2 linked regions of the Flocculibacter collagenilyticus genome follow. The protein of the gene in region 1 binds, or shares a complex with, the protein of each later gene. Links are inferred from orthologs where the notes say so. Each region holds a gene or a part of one and is shown on either strand. Other genes may lie near its edges.

Region 1 (16,495 bases):
CCTAGCACTTAGAGATGTGCTGAAGTGGCCTGTGCAACAAGCAACACTTGTTGATTTAGATGGTCAGTTATTATCCTTATTTGGATTGAAAAATGCTTCACACCCTTTAATCCAAGAACACCATAAGTATATTTCTTCAAAGTTAACAACACTTAACGGCGACGCGTTTAATGATCCTAGAGCAAACATCATCATTGCCGATGCATTTTTGGAAGTGGAAAAAATGCTTGATCAAGGCCGCCTATTTGACAGCATCATTATTGATTTGCCAGATCCTAACCACCCAGATCTTAACAAGCTTTACAGCGACTATTTCTACAATCACATTCGACAGTTACTTGCCCCAGATGGTGCACTGGTTGTTCAGTCTACTTCTCCCTATCATGCCAAAAATGCTTTTATTAGCATTGCTAAAACCGTTAAACAAGCTGGTTTTAAGCATGTTGAACAGTACCAACAAAACATCCCATCTTTTGGCCAGTGGGGCTGGACTATCGCCACACGCGCAGGCCAGCCAGCAAGCAAACGAATTGAACAAGTTAGTGAAATGCCCATTAACAATAACTGGCTGAATCAAACGTATTTAAAGGCTGCATTTGCCTTTCCAAATAATTTTTTTGATAACAACAGTGTTATTGAAGTCAATCGATTAGGCTCAGGTGTGCTATACGACTATTACCGTCAAGCGTGGCAAGCAGAATCAGAGTTATATAAAAATTAATTTTACAGGTTGACATAATATGTCAGTCATGTAATTCTTTAATCAGACATAGTATGTCAAAGTTAATAAGGTAAAGAAGATGGAATTAAACGAATTATCAATCAAACTTGCAAACTTCGAAACTGAGGGAGCTAACTTTGAATCTTTCTTAATTGCCAATCCTGGTGAACAAGAAGTACTGCAAGTGATTGTAGAGGGAAATGATGAATTACCCATTTTTGTCACACGCACTGAAGAGCAATTAATGTGTATCAGTTACCTGTTTGACGAAAGTGAAGTTAAAGCAGAATTACGCCATGAATTAAATGAAGCTTTATTAAAGTTGAATGTTCCAATTCCTTTAAGTGCTTTTGCCAAAATCGATACACAATACGCGATTTTTGGTGCGTTAGCTGTTAGTTCTTCTTTGGATGAAATAACCCACGAGCTGGTTACCTTAGCTGACAATGCAATTGATGCGCTAGAAGCAGTAACCGCTTATTTAAATGAGTAATAGTGGAGCCAGATTATGAGTATTTTAAAAAAATTATTTACCGCGGTACGTGGTGGTGCTAGAGAAGTTGGCGAATCAATTGTTGACGCTAATGGCATCCGTATATTTGAACAAGAAATTGCTGACGCACAAAACGCCCTTCACAAAGCGAAAAAAAGCTTAACTGAAGTAATGGCAAAAGAAATGCAAACTAAACGCAAAATCAGTGCAATTGATGAGAGCATTGCTGAGCATGAAACTTACGCTGAGCAAGCGCTGGAAAAAGGTAACGAGCCTTTAGCATTAGAAATTGCTGAAAAGATTGGCGATTTTGAAACAGAAAAAGCTGAACATGAACAAGTATTAAGTGGTTTTACTAACCACATTGAAGTGCTTAAACAGCAGGTTAAAGAAGCAGAAAAATCGATAAAAGAAAATCAGCGTCAATTAACAATGGTAAAGACGACTGAGAGCGTACAAAAAGCCACTATGGCAGTTAACAGTACATTACATACAAACGACTCCTCAATGACTAATGCCCGTCAATCTTTAGAACGCATTAAACAGCGTCAACAGGATCGTCAAGACCAACTTGGTGCGGCAAAGCAACTTGAAGCTGCTACAAATGGCGATGATTTAAAAGCGAAACTTGCAGATGCCGGTATTGGTGCACAAAACCAAAAAAGTAGCGACATTCTTGCTCGTATCAAAGCTAAAAAAGCAAATTAATACCACAATGATAATAAAGGAGGCTTAGCCTCCTTTTCTCGTTTTTATGACTACATACCTAACGTGATAGGCTCCGTAATAACCTTAGGTATAAATAAACTAATGAACAGGTGATAAATGTTTGGCTTCTTCAAATCTAAAAAAAAGCCCGAGCGCCAGCTTACTCATCCTAGCGAATTAAAAGTTGACGACATGCTAACGGTTATTGATTCTTTTGCTTACCCTTCTTGGCTTAAAGGACAAACACTGAAAGTTACTGATGTACAAACGTATCAATATCAGCACAGTGCAGAATACGAATTTGTTCTTGAAAGTGAATCAGGCAACGTAGCGTTCCTACAAATTGAGCGTGAAGACGGTGAAGAATTTGCTAACTTCTCTATCAAAATTCAACGCAGTGATGTTGACGCTATTTTCACTTTAGATGAGTTTGCACGTATCTTTGATGAAGATGGTCTCACTCAAATTAAAGTGGCTAATAAACCAGAAAAATTTGAACGCTTCCTCGCTAATACGTATCAGCAATCTGAAGCGCCTTACGTTTGTTACTACCATGAAAAAGACTACCGTAATCTTAGCTTACCTCGCTATCAAGATGAAAGCGGTGAGCCTTGTGAAGTGATTCATCTTGAATCTGAAGATGAAAACCACAGCATAAACATTGAAATCTGGGATGGCGGTGAGACTGAAGTGTCGCTAACAATCTCGCGACCTATTAACGATATTGTAGATCTATTCCCAGGTAACAACGCGTGAATGATAAACAAGCCAAGTGGAAACGCCAAGAGCAGGCCATTCGAGCCACGCAAATGGCGTTCGACTTAAGTAGTGAAGTTCAGAAAAAGATAAAAAAACAAGCGATTGATGAAGAGCTGACTCCTTCAGACATGATCCGGAAAATTCTGCAACTTGAAGTTAAGTCGAATAAAACCCGCCAGCGCTTATCATTTAATTTAAGTGATGAAGAGATTCAACAACTTGCCATTCGCTTCGGTGTCGCTGAAGATGATAAAAGAGCTGTAAAACAGCAGGTTGCGGAGCTCTTAATCCGTCATGCGAATAAAGCTAGTACATAATTGTATCAGCTTTATTTTTATTAACGTTTCATCGAATAACGATCGGTTAATTCTTCAAATTTTCCGCTATTTCTAATTTCATCCAGCGCTTTATTAAACTCGTTTACAATTTCAGGCTTAACTGACTTTTTACTAAACATGACATAAACACTGCCTGTGTTGATGGTTATTTGGTGCTTGGTGATATATTGCCCTAGCCCTTTTCGTCTAATAATTGAGGCACCTACGAAACTATCTTCAAGCACGCCGTCAATGTCCATGTCTAACAAACGCGCGATGTTTATTTCACTCATCATTGCAGGTACAAATAATGAACTGAGTTTATCGTCATCCATTAAACCATCAACAGTATCACCATAATAATATTGATCAACTAAACCAACTTTATGCCCAGCTTCCACAAACTCTTTTATATCAGCCTGTTGATATTTGAAATCATCTGCATTTCTAACGTAAAGCGAAAACGACTCTTCACGGTAAGGACTTGAGAAGATGGCAAAGTTTTCTCGCTCTGCAGTTTTAGATGCGCCTAAAACTAAATCAATTTCACCCGACCTAAGCTCCCCTAAAAGCTCAACCCAAGTTGCTTGATGAAAAGCCAAATCACACTCCATTTTTTCAGCTGCCAACCTTAATATTTCAATATCAAGCCCCTTAACTTCGCGATCAATATCAACATACTGGTAGGGTTCCCACGTATCAAACCCCACGGTTAACTGACAATCATTCTGTTTATTGGTTGCTTTAGATGACTCTTTTGGCGCTGTCGCAGCTTGGTTGCTCTGCTCAACTTTAGTGTCTACTTCATTACCTTGCTGATTATTTGATTGCTGTGGGTTACAAGCAACCATGCACGTCAACACAAAACCAATAACGAGGCTAGGTATGAGGGTTCGAACGCCATTATTCATGCTTATCACCTTTTTAATTTTTATGTGGCCACAGCAATAAGCTTAGTTAAAATTTAAATCTTTACCTCTTTTTTTGATTAAAAATCAAACGTGTATTTTAGATTTCTTGCTGCAAAATACACTATGAATTTAAGCCAAGACGCACTACTACTTGCGTCTTGGCGGTAAGCGAGTTTCTTATAAAATTAACGCTGCAGCCGTACCAAATAGTACTAATGGAATATTATAATGCAGAAAGGTGGGTACAACAGAGTCCCAAATATGATCGTGCTGGCCATCAACATTTAACCCCGATGTTGGCCCTAAAGTAGAATCAGAAGCCGGAGAACCTGCATCTCCTAGCGCACCAGCCGTACCTACTAGCGCTGCAACGGCTAATGGCGTAAAGCCAAAACTCATTGCCATAGGAACATAAATAGATGCGATGATTGGAATTGTTGAGAACGAAGAACCTATCCCCATGGTGATTAACAAACCAGTCAATAACATCAATAGCGCCGCCATTAGCTTACTGTCACCTATTACACTATTAACTGCAAGCACTAAGCTATCAATGCTATTAGTCGCTTTCATGACATCTGCAAACCCCGATGCCGCTATCATGATAAAACCAATCATGCCCATCATATAAACACCTTTTGTAAAGGTGTCGTGTGTTTCGTTGTATTTAACTACCCCAGAAAGCACAAAGATAATGAGCCCTGACAACGAACCCAATATTATAGAACCGGTAAACAATTGAATTGCTAATGCAGCTAATATGGCTGCTACAGCAACCATAATATGAAATACATTAATTTCTTTTGTTTCAGGTTCAATCGATAAAATTTTATCTAACGAATACTCTCGTGATTTGCGATAGGTAATAAAAATAGCGACCAATAAACCTAGGAACATGCCAAAAACAGGGATAGCCATTACGAATGGCAACTGTGCTTTTTCAATTGTAGCGCCGTTTTCAACTAAATTCTGAAATAAAATATCGTTTAAGAAAATACCACCAAACCCAACTGGCAACAGCATATAGGTGGCAGTTAATCCAAATGTAAGCACACACGCGACTAATCGCCTATCTAATTGCAATTGCGCCATTACATGCAGCAAAGGGGGAATAAGAATAGGAATAAAAGCAATGTGTACTGGGACAACATTTTGAGAGGCGACCGCGGCACAGAGTATTACGGCTAATAGTCCAGCTTTTACCCACATAATTTCATGTGGTGTGCTATCTGATTTAATTTTTGAAATGACTTTTGCTGCAAGAACATCAGTAATACCAGACTTTGAAATTGCAACGGCAAACGCCCCTAACATTGCATAATTAAGCGCGATAGTGGCACCGCCTCCTAAGCCATCACTAAATACTTTTATTGTATCTTCTAAGCTTAAACCTCCATATAGTCCACCTACTATTGCGCTTAACACTAAAGCGATTACTACATTAATTCTTAGTAAACTTAACCCAAGCATTAATAAAACAGCTAATACAACCGCATTCATTTAACTTTCCATTGTTTCTTATTATTTTGACTTGATAATAAAGGGAATTTGAGATGAATGCGACACAAATCCCCATTAGGCTTTTCCGTCAAACTAGCCCACCAATACCCTCTTAATCAAAAATAGAAAGCACAATGACTCCGAATGCAATGTCATGCCAATCCAATTTAAAATGCCAATGTGGGCAATGACGATCATGGTAATGATTCATGATGTAATCATTGTGATAAGCATACACCCAGCTAGGATAGTGGCGATTATCATAATGTGGGTAGTGTAAATGACCATAATGATGCTGATGGCGTTTACGCCATTTGTGTGCATGCTTTTTATGCCAAGTATATTGGCGTTCGCTTACATATTGACTTCTAAAAGGATAATCATACTGGTACATATGACTGTGGTTATAGCCATGATATTTATAACCACCTCGATATTTTTTCACATGGTGTTTTGAATAGTTATAACTATGACCATGTGTTGCAATGTGTCTTTTATGTTTGTGTTTTTTACTATCATATTTTTTATGGTGGTTTCTTTTATGATGCTTGTGTTTATGTGCATTAGTGCCAGAACCGTGAACATATTTTTTATGCGAATGAGCATGATGAGCGTGTTTAGCATGTTGCGAATGCTTAGCTGTTTCAGCTCCTTTTCGCATGTGCGACTCTTGCTCTTTTGCAGTTACATTCCCAACCCCAATTAATCCCATTACCAGCACGGCAATTGCAGTAATATTTCTATGTTTGTATATACTCATGCTTATTCTCCTACGGCTAAAAGCGATAACTTAAGCGTAACAAATGAAGCTGAATACAAAGTGAATGGGAAGTCTAAACGTTGAAATGGAATTACAGCTAAAGAAAAAAGTATGCTTGTATTTAGGTGGTTATTTTGAGTTATTTTGGTTGGTAGCTAGCTCGATTAGTGCCTCAAGTTCTTTATCATCATTGGGGAACATGGCAAAGTTTATTTCGAATTCTAAGTGAACCATAACACCTTCAAAGTTAATTTTATTGCAATTAAAGTGAACTTTATTAATAAGGTGCTGCACCGACAGCGCATCGCTTACACCATACAATGACAATAAAAAACAGTCCCCCGCTTCTCTCGCTGCTTCATCAGAATCCCGAATGATTGAGCTTAGTTTTGCTGCAAAGTGCACTAGAACTTGATCACCAATGTGGTGGCCATACTTAGCATTAACACTAGAAAAATTTTTTATATTTATGGCAACAATAGCAACACTGCACTTATCGCGAGTAGCCATTTTTAGTTGTTTAGATGCAACTTTTACAAACCCTTTTCTATTATTTATTTGGGTTAAGGGGTCAACATCAGTTAAATAAATACTCTGTACACGATTAATATTTACGGCCAATAGACTGGTCAGTACAGAAAAGTAAGATAGTTGCTCTTTAGACAAGGTTATTGGCGTTGCATCATCAAACGAGCCTGTGCAAAGTACACCAAACTGCTCTTGTCCTAAGCAAACTAGTCCGTTTAGCAAAGAAACTATTCCCATCTTATCAACTACCGATTTATCCATCCTAGACTCGGTGCGTGCGTCAGCGGTAAAAACAGGAGTGTCACTAGAAAATACTTCTTCGAGCCATTTGTCGTCTTTTATATCGACAGTCTGAATGGCTTGAAATCTCTCAGATTTATTTTCATCAGAAAAAGCATGAGAACCGTTGTGCTCACCACGAAAATCTATCAACTCCATTTTGTTAGGATCGCTTTCTTTAAACAAATAAAGCCATACATCATTGAAATGTAACTGAGAGCGAATTTCAGCTTGCAAACTGACTAACATGCGATGAATCGAATCCGAGTCATGCATAGTTTTTACAAGCCTACTTAATGAAAGCAGTAATTCTTGCGATGATTTATCCACAAATTCTACACTTAAAATTGCGTTACTTTAAAAATAGCAGCAATTCAACCATTTGTGAAAATTTCAGGGGGGTTTACCTATTTAGACAATGGAAACACCATTAACCTACTAAAAACCATTGTGCTGTTTTAAAAATTCCAGCTCTTGCTGGGTTGATTCGCGCTTTAAAATGTTATTTCTGTGTGGATAACGACCAAATTTATCAATGATCTTTTTATGCTCTAATTCAAAAGTATAGTTATGCTCTAAACCATCTTGATTAAACAATTTCTCAGCAATTTTATGGATAGCTTTTGATTCACTGTGCATAAACGGCATATACAAAAATGCTTTTTCTTGATTAGTTAGCTGCCTGTCATATTCATGTAATAGCGCTTCCTGCGCAAGGATAAGAGCTAAACTGTCAGCTGAGAATGCTAACGGCGTGTCTCTATGAATATTGCGTGAGAATTGATCTAACACAATGATTTCTGCCAACCGACCTTTTGCAGTGCTACGCCACTCAAACAGCTCCCCAGCTTTCGCTTTATTTAATGTTGTTGCAAATTTAGCCGTAATGATTTGATCAAGTTCGTCACTTTTTTTGAACCAGTCTTCTGCCGATAACTCTTCAAACCAAAAATTAAGTACATCTTGATGCGTGATGTCGCTAGGGTTAGTCATTATTTATTCCTTATCTGCCGATTCATGATCTTGATTTATTGTGCCACGTTATCTCGAGAACATATTCACTTTCCCTGTCAAACAACTTAGCGTCATAGCCCTCAGCCACACACACACCTGCAATAGCAGCCAGCTGGTTATCAATGAATACACATGGTAAATACATCCGTAACCACGGCGGAACGTTATACTCCTTGTATATTTGCTTTAAAGATTTAGCATGCTCGCGTCCTGCAATTTTAATTTTTTTTGGTAATACCAATTCCTTATCTTCATATATATGAGGAAAAGTGACTATTATTTCAGACCGACGACCGGGTAGCGCTACATTAAGTGTGTTGAGTACAAAGTGTAGTGCTAATTCATTGTAAAAGTTACTCGCACATTCATCATTACGTGGTTGATTTTGTTTTTGTTCATACAAGTACGGTGCTTTTACAGCACAATTTACGTTTGCAGGTAAGGACAAACTAATATGGCCTAATTGAGCAGGTAAAAGTGTTGATGAATCAATAGATACAGTGCAAGTGTTATCACTGTTGCTCGTAGTTGATAACGCTTGATAAGTATCCACGTTGCACTGGTAATCTTTTTTTCCTAACAGCTTAGGCAAACAATATAAATAGCCTTTATAGCCGCGCACCTGTATCCCTGAAAACGACACTACCGCATCGTTTCCAAGTTTAGTATTTTGTGAAGAGACTTCAGAAGTATTACAAACAAACTGTTTAATTATTTGCTGCAGGATGGACTCACTCGGCATTTGAAGTTTATGTTGCGCAAACCAGTATCTAAGTACGTATTTTTGCCTGACTTCAGAGTATTCCTGCAACTTAATAACACTTAACGCAGCCCCATCAACCGCCGCCTTATAATCTTGCTGAACATACTCATCCAGCAATTCATCAGCTTGTGCAATATGACGCATACTTCGTGTAACGGTGTGACGAAAACCTTGCCAGTGCTCAGTTAAAATGGGCAGTACATTATGGCGTAAAAAATTTCGATCGTAGTTAGTGTCAGTATTACTATCATCTTCTACCCAAGAAAGTTGGTAAAATTGTGCATAGGCTTCTAACGCTTTCCGTGAAATATCTAATAACGGTCTTACCAATAATGCATCTTCAGTAAAAGCCATCGACTCTGGCATGCCTGATAACCCCTTCAACCCAGCACCACGTTTAAGTTGAAGTAATAAGGTTTCAACTTGATCGTCAGCATGCTGTCCTGTTACCACAATGGCGGGACCAGTTAACGTCTCTTTTATAGCTTGATATCTTAATTCACGCGCTTGTTGCTCTGTGCTGGTTCTACTTTTCTTTACTAGTTTAACTTGCTTATACGAAAAGCTAACATCAAGCGAAGCTGAAAACGCTTGGCAATGCTGCAACCATGAATCAGCAAACTCACTAATTCCATGGTGGACATGAAACGCTCTAATGGTTGATATGCTGTGGTTTTTTTGTAATTGGGCTATCGCGTGTAATAAAACCGTTGAATCTAATCCACCGCTGTAAGCAATCACTATTTCAGAGTACCGGCTAAGAGAAAGTGACAATAATTTATTAGCAATATGCTGGTGAATCTGGTGCATGTTAGCAAATACCTTTTTAGCAAATACCTATTAGTCATGCTAGCGCTGAAGATAGGATTAAATAATAAGCAATAAAAAACCGCCCTAAGGCGGTTATTACAAATTTTTAGCAGTGAAAATAAGTAATAGAACTTATTTAGCAATAACCAAACGACATAATACGTTTATAGCGGCTAGCGAGTAAATCGTCTATCGACATTTCTTCAAGCTCAGCAAGATCTTTTTTGATCATCGCCTTTAAGTTAAGTGCCATCTTATCCATATCTCTGTGCGCACCGCCTAATGGCTCCTCTATCATACTATTAATAAGATCTAATTCTTTTAAGCGTGGTGCTGTTATACCCATTGCTTCAGCAGCTAATTCCGCTTTATCTGCACTTTTCCATAAAATAGATGCGCACCCTTCAGGAGAAATAACAGAGTATGTACTGTATTGAAGCATGTTAACACGGTCACCCACGCCAATTGCCAACGCACCGCCTGAACCGCCTTCACCGATAACAGTACAAATAGTGGGCACTTTTAAAGCCGACATCACTTTCAAATTACGTGCAATGGCTTCACTTTGGCCGCGCTCTTCAGCGCCAACACCCGGATAAGCACCAGGCGTGTCAATAAAAGTAATAATTGGCATTTTAAAACGCTCGGCCATTTCCATTAAGCGTAACGCTTTACGATACCCTTCTGGTTTTGGCATACCAAAATTGCGCTTAATTTTTTCTGCCGTATCGCGTCCTTTTTGCTGACCAATAACCATAACTGGCTGACCATCTAAACGCGCAACACCACCAATAATAGCTGGATCATTAGCGAAAGCGCGATCACCTGCCAATTCATCAAACTCTGTAAAAATACGATCAATGTAATCTTTTGTGTAGGGACGAAGGGGATGGCGAGCTACTTTTGCAACCTGCCAAGCTTCTAGATCAGAGAAGATTTTTGTTGTTAATTCAACACTTTTTTCTTTAAGTTGACTGATTTCTTGCTCTAAACCAAGATCTAATGAACCAGATCGATTAACATTCTTTAATTCTTCAATTTTTGCTTCTAAATCAGCAATGGGTTGTTCAAAATCTAGATAGTTCAAACTCATTAAATTACGCTCAGCTTTTTAAAATATTAATTCTAGTTGTTGTGAGCTTAGCATCCTAAGCTCATAAAGCAGTTCATCTGTTGGTGTAACTCGCCATTTAGTTCCTAAGTCGATCACTGCTTGCGCGTCTTCCCGCGTATAATCAATTTGGATTGGCGTTGCACCTTGTTGAAATGGCTGTAATGCAAGTTTCAACTTAGATAAAAACTGCTCATTTAAATTCTGTTGATGTAACTTTAGCTTAATAGATTTTAAGTACTTTTCACGAGCACTTATTATGTCTATTACATCACGGCCGGTCATTGTATTACCACCGCTAAAGTTATCAAAGCTGACCTGTCCAGATACCACCAAGATTTTGTCTTTTTGCAGCAAATCTTGAAACTTTTCGTAATCAGCAGGAAATAAACGCACATCGATACGTGCACTTTTATCATCTAATGTAACTAAAGCCCACTTTTTATTATTTTTATTTACCAAAACGCGCACACCAATGACCAAACCGACCGCTACAGCAACCTGATCTCTTCGCCCAGGCTCTAAGTCAACTAGCCTTCCGGGTGCATAATGGCGAATTTCGCGCTCATAAGCATTGATCGGGTGGCCAGTTAGGTATAATCCTAGCGTTTCTTGTTCACCTTCTAGCCATTTTTTATCGGCCCATGCTTCTACTTCGTTAAATGGTTGCTCAACTTGCTCTGACTCAGAAGCTAGCAAACCAAATAAATCGCTTTGTCCCATTTGTTCAGCTTTAGCATGTTGGTCGGCAGCACGCATGGCATCAGTAATTGTTGCCATTAATGTAGCACGATGCCCTTGCTCAGGTGAGATACCTAGCTTATCCATCGCCCCCGCTAAAATCAGCTTTTCTAACACACGCTTATTAATTTTCTTTAAGTCGACCTTCGCACAAAAATCAAATAAGTCTTTGAAACTGCCGTGCTTCTTTCTAGCTTCCAAAATGGCTTCTACAGGGCCTTCACCAACACCTTTAATGGCACCAATACCATATACTATTTCACCGTTATCATTAACGGTAAACTTATATAACCCTGCATTTACATCTGGCGGAATGATTTTTAATTTCATTCGGTTACATTCGTCAATAAGTGTAACTATTTTGTCGGTATTATCCATATCGGCTGACATTACAGCAGCCATAAACTCAGCTGGATAATGGCACTTCATCCATAGTGTTTGAAATGAAACTAATGCATAAGCAGCCGAGTGTGACTTGTTAAAACCATAACCCGCGAACTTCTCTACCAAATCGAATATTTTCATTGATAGTTCGCCGTCAATATCGTTATTGATAGCCCCTTCTTTAAAGGTTGTTCGTTGCTTTGCCATTTCCTCGGGCTTTTTCTTACCCATTGCACGACGCAACATGTCGGCACCACCAAGTGTATAACCGGCTAATACCTGCGCAATTTGCATTACTTGCTCTTGGTATAAAATAATGCCGTAAGTGGGCTCAAGGACGGGTTTTAATAATTCATGCTGATAATTGGCATCTGGATATGAGACTTCTTCTCGACCGTGTTTTCGGTCAACAAAGTTATCTACCATGCCTGAATCTAGTGGTCCTGGTCGAAACAGTGCTACTAGTGCAATAATATCTTCAAAACAGTCAGGTAATAACTTACTTATCAAGCTTTTCATACCGCTTGATTCCAGCTGGAAAACCGCTGTTGTTTCTGCTCGTTTTAGCATGTCAAAACTGCGACTGTCTTCAAGTGGAATTGCATTAATATCAATTAATGCTTTACCTTCTTTCACTAACTTTTCGTTGGCCATATCTACCGCCCACTTTAAGATAGTGAGTGTACGTAAACCTAAAAAGTCGAATTTTACTAAGCCTGCTTCTTCAACATCATTTTTATCAAATTGCGTAACCGGCTGTCGTCCTTCATCGTCACAATAAAGTGGTGCGAAATCAGTGATGGTAGTCGGTGAAATAACAACACCACCTGCATGCTTACCAGCATTACGTGTACAACCTTCAAGCTTACGACACATATCAATAAGCTCGCGCACATCTTCGTCTTGTTTGTAAAGGTGGGGTAATTCTGGCTCTTCTTCAAATGCCTTATCTAAGGTCATTCCCGGTGTGGGTGGGATCAATTTTGAAATGCGATCAACAAAGCCATAGGGATGACCAAGTACCCTCCCAACATCTCGAACAACGGCTTTTGCCGCCATGGTGCCGAATGTGATTATTTGAGATACCGCATCACGCCCGTATAATTTAGACACATGATCGATAACTTTATCACGGTTATCCATGCAAAAATCGATATCAAAATCGGGCATCGATACACGTTCAGGGTTTAGAAAGCGTTCGAATAGTAAGTCAAATTCAAGAGGATCCAAATCAGTAATATTTAATGCGTAAGCGACTAATGAGCCTGCACCTGAGCCTCGCCCAGGGCCTACCGGAACATCGTTATCCTTACTCCACTGGATGAACTCCATTACGATTAAGAAGTATCCGGGAAAACCCATTTGGTTAATTACGTCTAGTTCAATTTTAAGACGTTCGTCGTACTCACCACGTTTATCTGCACGTTCTTCAGGATCTGGAAACAAAAACGCTAAACGCTCTTCTAACCCTTCCTCAGAAACTTTAACTAAAAAGTCTTCGGTTGATAATTTTCCTGTTGGGAAGTTAGGTAAAAAGTATTCGCCCAATCTCACTGTTACATTACAGCGTTTAGCGATTTCTACCGTATTAGCAATGGCTTCGGGAATGTCGGAAAACAATGCCAACATTTCTTCTTCGGTTCTTAAGTACTGCTCTTCGCTATAAAGCTTAGGACGTCGCGGATCATCCAACGTATACCCATCATGAATGGCCACACGAATTTCATGTGCTTCAAAATCGTCTTTGCTTAAAATAACAACTTCGTTGGTGGCTACAACAGGTAAATTTGCATAGGCGGCAAACTGAACAGCAAGATGTAAATAATCTTCTTCGTTGGCTCGGTTGGTGCGGATTAACTCCAAATAAAAGCGGTTGTCAAAATGAGTCTGATAAAAAGTAGCTACCTGTTCGGCAAGTTGGTTATTTCCCTTTAATAACGCAATACCAATATCACCGTCTTTAGCGCCTGAAAGAATGATAATCCCTTCATTTAGCTCGGCTAACCATGCTTTATCAATAACGGGTCTATGTTCAACATGCCCGCGTTCGTATGCTTTAGAAATTAACAGCGTTATATTTTTATAACCCTGATTATTCATCGCTAAAAGTGTTAGCCTGAACTGCTCACCTTCCAACTCGTCAGACTGAACCCACATGTCTGCACCAATTATAGGCTTAATACCTGAACCGTGCGCGGCACCATAATATTTAACCAGGCCGCACATATTCATCTGATCAGTAATAGCCATTGCAGGCATGTTGCATTCTTTTACTTTAGCAACAATCGGCTTAACTTTACTGACGCCATCCACCATAGAAAAGTCACTATGGATACGAAGGTGAATAAATTGCGGGTCATCTGGCATTACTTTTTACCCTTGTTGTGTGGCGATTAGTGCTTGTTGAACTGGCTTAAAGCTTTTACGATGAAAAGGCGTTGCGCCCAATTGTACTAATTGCGCTAGATGCTCTTTTGTTGGATAGCCTTTATGCTTGGCAAAACCATAATCAGGGTATTGATTATCTAGTTCTACCATTTCTTTATCTCGAGTAACCTTCGCAATAATCGATGCGGCACTTATTTCAGCGACCAAGCTATCACCTTTAATGACAGCTTCACTTGGCACTGATAATTGGGGGCAACGGTTCCCATCAATATACACATACTCAGGTTTAATGGATAACCCTGCCACTGCTCGCTGCATCGCCAGCATAGTTGCATGTAAAATATTTAACTCATCAATCTCAGCAACAGAAGCTCTTCCAATAGACCAAGCGAGTGCTTTTTCTATTATTTCGGGGTACAGTAAATCACGTTTCTTTTCACTGATCTTTTTTGAGTCAGCAAGCCCAATAATAGGATTATTCGGATCTAGAATAACTGCAGCGGTAACAACATCACCAACTAATGGTCCTCGACCCACTTCGTCAACGCCAGCAATTAAGGTATACGGTTTACGGATAAACGGCATCATAAATCTATTTCTTCTTATAAAACGACACTAGCACTAATACGGGTATGATGACTAGTTATTTGATAGTAATGCGTAAACTGCCTCAGCAGACTTTTTGCTCGCATCTAACTTTATTGTTTGATGTAACTGCGTATAGTGCGTGACTAATTCGCTGCTATCGCTACTTAGCATCTGGTTAACTGATGAGACAAGTTGCTCGGTATTCACTTCATCTTGCAATAATTCTGGCACTAATGCTTTATCTGCCAACAAGTTTGGCAACGAGAAAAAGCGCGCTTTAACTAAACGCTTGAAAATTTGAAAAGAAAGCCACTTAAATTTATAAGCCACTACCATTGGCTTCTTTAATAGCATTGCTTCAAGCGTGGCTGTACCAGAAGCTAGTAGGATACCATCTGCTGCCCCCATCACTTCTCGAGACTGCCCAATAAAATAATGAACCTTTAAGGATGGTGCTACTAGTTGTTGAATTTGCATCACCATGCTTTTTTTATGTTCATCAACACAAGGCACGGCCACCACTAACTCAGCATCGTTACGCTGTAACTGTTCAATTGCTGCAAAAAAAGGCGACGCTAACATCGAGATTTCTGAACCTCGACTACCCGGCAAAACAGCAAGTATGCGTGCTTTTGTTGGCAAGCTTAATTCATGGCGATAGGCTAATGTGTTTGGAATTAAAGGAATATCATCGGCAAGGGTGTGCCCTACAAACTCACATGGCACTTGGTATTTATCGTAGAATGCTTTTTCAAATGGCAATAGTGCAAGTACCAAATTTGTTGCTTCAGCAATTTTAAATATACGTTTTTGTCGCCATGCCCAAACAGATGGACTCACATAGTGAACGGTCTTAATTCCCTGCTGTTTTAATTTGAGCTCTAAGCCTAAATTAAAGTCAGGTGCATCTATACCAATAAACACATCGGGTGGGTTTTCAGTAAAATATTTTACTAATTGTTTTCTGACTGACAATAAACGTGGCAATCTTGACAGCACTTCAACCAAACCCATTACCGCCAACTCTTCCATAGCAAACAATGAGCGGCAACCTAGAGCATTCATCCTTGGTCCACCTATGCCAACAAACTCTAATTCCACTTGTTCATTTGGCAACGCATTGCTATTTGCAATTTCTGTTTGATATTGATGCTTTAGGGCTTTTATTAATCCTTCACCTAAAATATCGCCGGAGTGTTCCCCGGCGACAATTCCTATCGTAATTTTTTTTGTGGTCATGGTTTAGCGAATAATGCCTCTAGGAGAGTCGGCTATAAAATCAATAAATGCTTTCACTTCGGGATACGCTTGTGCACTTTCTTGTAGCTCTTGCTTAGCCTCGTCAATCGTTAAGCCTTTTCGGTAGACTGTACGGTATGCACGCTTAATTTCTGTAATCGCAGTTTTACTAAAGCCTCGACGCTTTAACCCTTCCGAGTTCAACCCAAAAGGTGTTGCATTTTGCCCTGCGGCCATGACATAAGGCGGAACATCTTTTACAACTACAGAACCTACCCCACAGAAACTGTGCGAACCAACTTTACAAAATTGATGCACACCAGTAAAGCCACCAAGTATTGCCCAGTCACCTACTTCAACATGGCCTGCGATCGTTGCGTTATTTGCGAATATATTATGATCACCAACAATACAGTCATGCGCGATGTGTACATACGCCATAAACAAGTTATCACTACCAATCGTTGTAATACTGCTATCT
Region 2 (5,851 bases), 410 kb from region 1 along the record:
GCTGGTGTTGATCCTACAACGCAAGCATTCACGCAGTACGACATTACCGGTCATGTTACTGATATTTTACAAACCCCTTCTCATTCTTTATATGTCGCTGCTGAAGGCATCTATATTTTCAATGGCGGTACGTTTACCAAAGTAGACACCAATAATGCGTTAGTAAATCAATTAGCTTTGTCGCCATATGGTGTGTGGGCAGCAAGCGACTCTGATATTTTCTTATTACAAAACGGCATTATGGAAAAGTCGTTACCGCTGCCTGATTATTTAAAACATGCCATTATTCACGATTTGCTTTGGGATGGCTCAAGGTTACTGATTGCAACAGAGCGTGGTATCTACCAAATGTCGGTGAATGGCACGTTTACAGTTTTTCCGTTACCTACACTTGATAGAACAATCGTATATCGAATGATACGAGATAAGCACGATGCTTTGTGGGTTTCTGCAATGGGACAGCTATTTCATAAGGAGCCAAACAAAAATTGGCAAGTTGTACATAGTGAGCATTTGGGGCATGCCCCTTGGTTTACTGACTTGTATTTAGATGATGAAGGTGTCATGTGGTTAGCAAGTGCATCGGATGGCCTATGGCGGTCTGAAAAAGGCATTATTTCACGCCATCAGGTCAATCATTACTCAAGTGTTATCTCTAGAACATTGGCCGTTTCAAACGAAGGCTTACTTTGGGCCTCGACTCAGCAAGGGTTAGCTGTTCAAGATAAACATGGCTATTTTAACATTGTATTAGGGTATAAAATGTTAAATAGGCGCGTTGTGCACACCATTCATTTTGAGCCTGAACGCGTGGTGATGGGAACGGAAAATGGGGTCGCTATTTATCAAAATGGGAAAGTGCTAATCCCACCAAGTTTAACTGAAACGTTAGGCAAAGAGGTTCGGATTATTGAGCCAGATGAAAGCGGGTTTTGGATTGGCTCGAACCGTGGGTTAATGCGTTATCAAAATGAGACACTGTCAACACATACGCTTTCAAGCACATTGCCATCACAGCAAATTACGGCCGTGCGAGAAATTGATGAGCAATTGTGGGTAGGGACTAGCCAAGGATTAACAATTGAAGGTGATGCGCGTTTTAATGCGATTGAAGGTAATGAAAGTGTAAGCACTGCGTTTATTACCACTATTCAGCAATTGGATACGGGTGAGGTTGTTGTAGGTACGCTGGAAAATGGCATGTTCGTGCGTAACAACGATCAAGAGTGGATGCATTATGACGCTACAAATGGTTTGCCGTATGGCTCAATCATGGCAATGTATCAAGATAAGCAAAACAATCTATTATGGGTAAGTACATTAAAAGGCATCTACCGTATTGAATTTGCTCAACTCATCAAGCAAGTTGAGCATATAACCACACAGGAAATTCTTACCGAATTCGACAGGCAGTTAGGGGCAGAAGCTGGGCGATGTTGTAATGGGTTTGGCGATGGTAAAATTGTGCCATTTAACAATAGTTTGTGGTTACCTACAACGCGCGGTATTGTTGAGGTTGAACTATCTCAAAAGCAACGTATTTTACCTAAATTAAATCCACTGATTGAATCTGTAAATACTAAAGATCATTCCCAGTACATATTAACACGCACAAATATTCCTCTTGATGTTGAAGAGCGAGACATCAGAATCGCGTACACTGCAATCGACTATATTTCGGCACAAAATCACCAGTATCGCTATCGTATTTTGCCACTAAATAAAGAGTGGGTTTATGCGAATAAAAGGCGTGAAGCTATTTTTACCAACTTACCGTCAGGGCAATTTATTTTTGAGGTGCAGGCAAAAAGAAAAAGTGAAAAATGGAGTAACGCCGAAACATCTTCTTTAAGGATTAGTATAGATAATCGTTTCTCTGAAACGATATTTTATCGAATCATTATTATCCTGATGATTTTTTATGGACTATACCTATTTTTTAAAATTTTCAAACATCGTGAGCAAGTTAAAAATAAAAACCTGAAGCAATTGGTTGAAGTAAAAACCCGTGAGCTAAAAGAAATAAATACACAGTTAAATAATGCTAACTTACAGTTGCAAGAAAACAGCCAAAAAGACGAATTAAGCGGGTTGCGTAACAGGCAGTTTTTATTAGAACAATTACCGAAAGATATTGAGCATTTTCAGCGTAATCGTGAAGCGTTAATGAAAGAAGGTAAGAGTATTGCGGTACTTGTTATCGATATTGATCTATTTAAACATGTTAATGACACCCATGGCCCAGTGGCGGGTGATATGGTGTTACAGCAGTTTGCCGCACTACTTACCGCTGAAACACGTGGTTCGGACTATGTTGTTCGATGGGGTGGGGACGAATTTTTAGTCTTGTTACGTGATACGCAGGCAGAGAATGTAAAAGAGTTTGTTGGTCGTTTAAATACAAAAGTTGCTGAAGAACAATTTATGCTACCAAAAGGTGGAACGGTTAATATTACATGCTCTATTGGTTATGCATTTTATCCTTTACCAATGATCGGTGGGCAATTAGTTGACTGGGAAGTTGCACTTAACTTTGCAGATTTAGCGCTTTATAAAGTAAAAGAAGAAGGCCGTGATGGGTGGGGAATTATTGAATTTGATGAGCATTTAGACGCATTCGAATTTGAAGATAGCAAGCATTTAGAGCAGCAAACGAACGAGTTGGTCGCTAGTGGCATGATTAAATTTAATGTCCATTTAAGAGCGAAGCATGATTAGTACCAACGTCAGTAAACATATTTAACATACTCAATTTAGTCAGTATTGGTTTATAATGCCTCGAATTAGTTTTTATGCTTTTCTGCATAGCATTTAAATACACGCATCATAATTTAATCTAAATTCAGCAGGATTTAGATTCATTTAACATTTAAAGCATCGGTAGGTAGTTAATGAGAATCGCATTAGGCATTGAGTATGACGGTAATGCTTATTATGGCTGGCAAAGACAGCGCGAAGTGATAGGTGTTCAACAAGTGGTTGAGGAGGCTATTTCTAAAGTCGCAAATCATACGGTTGAAATATTTTGTGCTGGAAGAACTGATGCGGGTGTACATGCAACTAATCAGGTGGTGCACTTTGACACGACATCAATTCGCGATAATAAAGCATGGACAATGGGTGTGAATGCAAACCTGCCTGCGAATGTTGCGGTAAAGTGGGCGACAACTGTAGATGAAGATTTTCATGCGCGCTTTTCTGCCACAGCAAGGCGTTATCGCTATATCATCAGTAATACCAAGCTAAGGCCCGGTATTTTAGGCGCAGGTTTGAGCCATTACCATCAAACGTTAGATGTTGAAAAAATGCATCAAGCAGGGCAGCTTCTGTTAGGTGAGAATGACTTCACGTCCTTTCGTGCGGTTCAGTGTCAGTCAAAAACACCATTTAGAAACCTCATTCATTTAAATGTATCGCGCTTTTCTAGCTTTATTATTATTGATATTAAAGCCAACGCATTTTTACATCATATGGTAAGAAATATCACTGGTAGTTTATTGGAAATAGGGATGGGGAATAAGCCAATTAACTGGATTGCAGAGGTGCTTGCTGCTAAGGATCGTAACCAAGCGGCAGCAACAGCAAAAGCCGCTGGACTATATTTAGTTGAAGTTGATTACCCAGAAGAAATTACGCTACCTTACTCGCCAATTGGCCCATTATTTCTGCCAGATGAATAACCCATAGTCAGTTAGCGTATAAATTGAACGTAAAATGAACGAATATAGTGCTAAATTCGGATAACGTTTCATTTAACGCTAAACTACTAAGACCAGTTTTAAGTATAAATCTATTTACAGCTATGTTTTAATTAGCGGCTAAATTATTCTCTTTTCTAAGAGAATAAGCACAATAAACAACATTTTATTATATATATCTGATTTTTGATGTATGAAGCCTGTTTGAGAGACAAATATGAGCTGGATTGAAAAAATTCTACCAAAAACTAAATCATCACGACGTAGAAATATTCCCGAAGGGCTGTGGATTAAATGTCCGGGATGCGATGCAGCACTCTATAAAACCCAAGTAGATGAACACCATGGTGTTTGTCCTAAATGTGATTTCCACATGCGCCTAAGTGCACGAGATAGAATTAAGCACTTTTTAGATGCGGGCGAGCAAGTGGAGTTGGGTGAAGAGCTTGAGCCACAAGATTTATTAAAGTTTAAAGATTCAAAGCGCTACAAAGACAGAATCGCCGCAGCGCAAAAAGCAACAAATGAAAAAGATGCAATGGTAGTAATGAAGGGCTCGGTTAAAGGTGTGCCTGTTGTTGTTGCATCGTTTGAGTTTACTTTTATGGGCGGGTCGATGGCATCGGTAGTGGGTGCTCGGTTTGTAAAGGCTGTGCAAACGTGTTTAGAACATAACTTACCTCTTGTTTGTTTTTCAGCTAGTGGTGGTGCACGGATGCAGGAAGCGCTAATGTCGTTAATGCAAATGGCAAAAACAAGTGCTGCACTCGCTAAAATGTCTGAAAAAGGATTACCTTATGTGTCTGTATTAACAGATCCTACAATGGGTGGTGTATCGGCAAGCTTAGCGATGTTAGGTGACATCAATATTGGTGAGCCAAATGCACTGATTGGTTTTGCAGGCCCGCGTGTTATTGAACAAACGGTAAGAGAAAAACTCCCTGAAGGATTTCAACGTAGTGAATTCTTATTAGAACATGGCGCCATAGACATGATCATTGATCGTCGTCAAATGCGTGAGAAAATATCTGGCTTACTTGCAAAATTAATGAATTTGCCTTCTGTGTCTCAGGAGCATAGAATCGCATAATTAAATGCGAAATCATCAGTAGTGTAAATTTGTAAGTAAATGACAGAAATTAATCAAAGCCAATCATTCAATACGCTGGATGATTGGCTTTCTTATTTAGAGCGTATACACCCCAATGAAATAGAATTAGGCCTGTCACGAGTCAAGCATACAGCTAGTACTTGCGACTTACTTACTATTCCCAGCAAAATTATTTTAATTGCCGGTACAAACGGTAAAGGCACTACAGCGCGTTGTTTAGAATCCATTTTACTGGCTCATGGATATACTGTTGGTGTTTTTTCTTCGCCGCATATTCATACATATAACGAAAGAGTAAGAATTAATGGTGAAATGCTGCCCGATAATGAGCACATTTCAGCATTTCAAGGCATTGAAGATAAACGTGGCGAAACCAGCTTAACGTATTTTGAATTTGGTGCATTGGCTGCACTTTGGTTATTTAAAAAGCACGAAGTTGACTTTATATTGCTAGAAGTGGGGTTAGGTGGACGATTAGATGCAACAAATATTGTTGAGCCGGATGCAAGTGTGATCACAACGATTGGATTAGATCACACGGACTGGCTGGGAGACGATATTGAGCAAATAGGTTACGAAAAAGCAGGGGTATTTAGAGCAAATAAACCCGCAATTGTAGGTGCGCTTGCTGCGCCTAAATCGATTGTTAATTATGGTAATGACATTAATGCGCAATTGATTGAAGTGGAGCGTGATTATTCTTTTAAACTAACTTCAAGTGAAAATTGGCAGTATAACTATCACTTACAAGATGATACGAACGCGTCTGTTGAGTTTTTATCATTGCCCATGCCGAATATTCCCATTCAAAATGCCGCTACAGCCATTACGACTTTATTGTCACTTAACTTGACGTTAAATGAGCAGAAGTTAATTGAGTCAATATCCTCTCTTACAGTTGAAGGACGGATGCAACCGCTTCTTAAGCAACCTGCATTTTATGTGGATGTTGCTCATAATCCGCAATCAGCAGAATACTTAGCGACACAGTTAGATAAGATGCGAGCTAATAAAGGCAAGATCATCGCAGTTGTTGCGATGT

Evidence for each region.
Region 2: the proteins of accA (region 1) and accD are in contact, whole or in part, in a solved structure (PDB 8UXZ), measured with the Escherichia coli proteins. The link is inferred for Flocculibacter collagenilyticus from one-to-one orthologs.

What each region holds. Positions count from the first base shown.
Region 1 is NZ_CP059888.1:2,835,690-2,852,184, forward strand. What follows is about bases 8,679-11,449. They hold accA (acetyl-CoA carboxylase carboxyl transferase subunit alpha), read right to left. Parts: upstream 10,657-11,449; coding sequence 9,700-10,656; downstream 8,679-9,699. Other genes in these bases: tilS (tRNA lysidine(34) synthetase TilS), read right to left, coding at 8,679-9,563; dnaE (DNA polymerase III subunit alpha), read right to left, coding at 10,675-11,449. Outside these bases: HUU81_RS12550 (polyamine aminopropyltransferase), read left to right, coding at 1-721; HUU81_RS12555 (YjfI family protein), read left to right, coding at 801-1,214; HUU81_RS12560 (PspA/IM30 family protein), read left to right, coding at 1,230-1,922; HUU81_RS12565 (hypothetical protein), read left to right, coding at 2,040-2,678; HUU81_RS12570 (hypothetical protein), read left to right, coding at 2,732-2,998; HUU81_RS12575 (substrate-binding periplasmic protein), read right to left, coding at 3,019-3,909; HUU81_RS12580 (Na+/H+ antiporter family protein), read right to left, coding at 4,087-5,409; HUU81_RS12585 (hypothetical protein), read right to left, coding at 5,522-6,169; HUU81_RS12590 (GGDEF domain-containing protein), read right to left, coding at 6,299-7,306; HUU81_RS12595 (DUF924 family protein), read right to left, coding at 7,415-7,969; more of tilS, read right to left, coding at 7,992-8,678; more of dnaE, read right to left, coding at 11,450-14,166; rnhB (ribonuclease HII), read right to left, coding at 14,173-14,775; lpxB (lipid-A-disaccharide synthase), read right to left, coding at 14,827-16,014; lpxA (acyl-ACP--UDP-N-acetylglucosamine O-acyltransferase), read right to left, coding at 16,018-16,495. UniProt on the Escherichia coli protein: Component of the acetyl coenzyme A carboxylase (ACC) complex. First, biotin carboxylase catalyzes the carboxylation of biotin on its carrier protein (BCCP) and then the CO(2) group is transferred by the carboxyltransferase to acetyl-CoA to form malonyl-CoA.
Region 2 is NZ_CP059888.1:2,430,770-2,436,620, reverse strand. The notes cover bases 3,117-5,851. They hold accD (acetyl-CoA carboxylase, carboxyltransferase subunit beta), read left to right. Parts: upstream 3,117-3,915; coding sequence 3,916-4,788; downstream 4,789-5,851. Other genes in these bases: folC (bifunctional tetrahydrofolate synthase/dihydrofolate synthase), read left to right, coding at 4,828-5,851; truA (tRNA pseudouridine(38-40) synthase TruA), read left to right, coding at 3,117-3,680. Also shown: HUU81_RS10815 (ligand-binding sensor domain-containing protein), read left to right, coding at 1-2,718; more of truA, read left to right, coding at 2,892-3,116.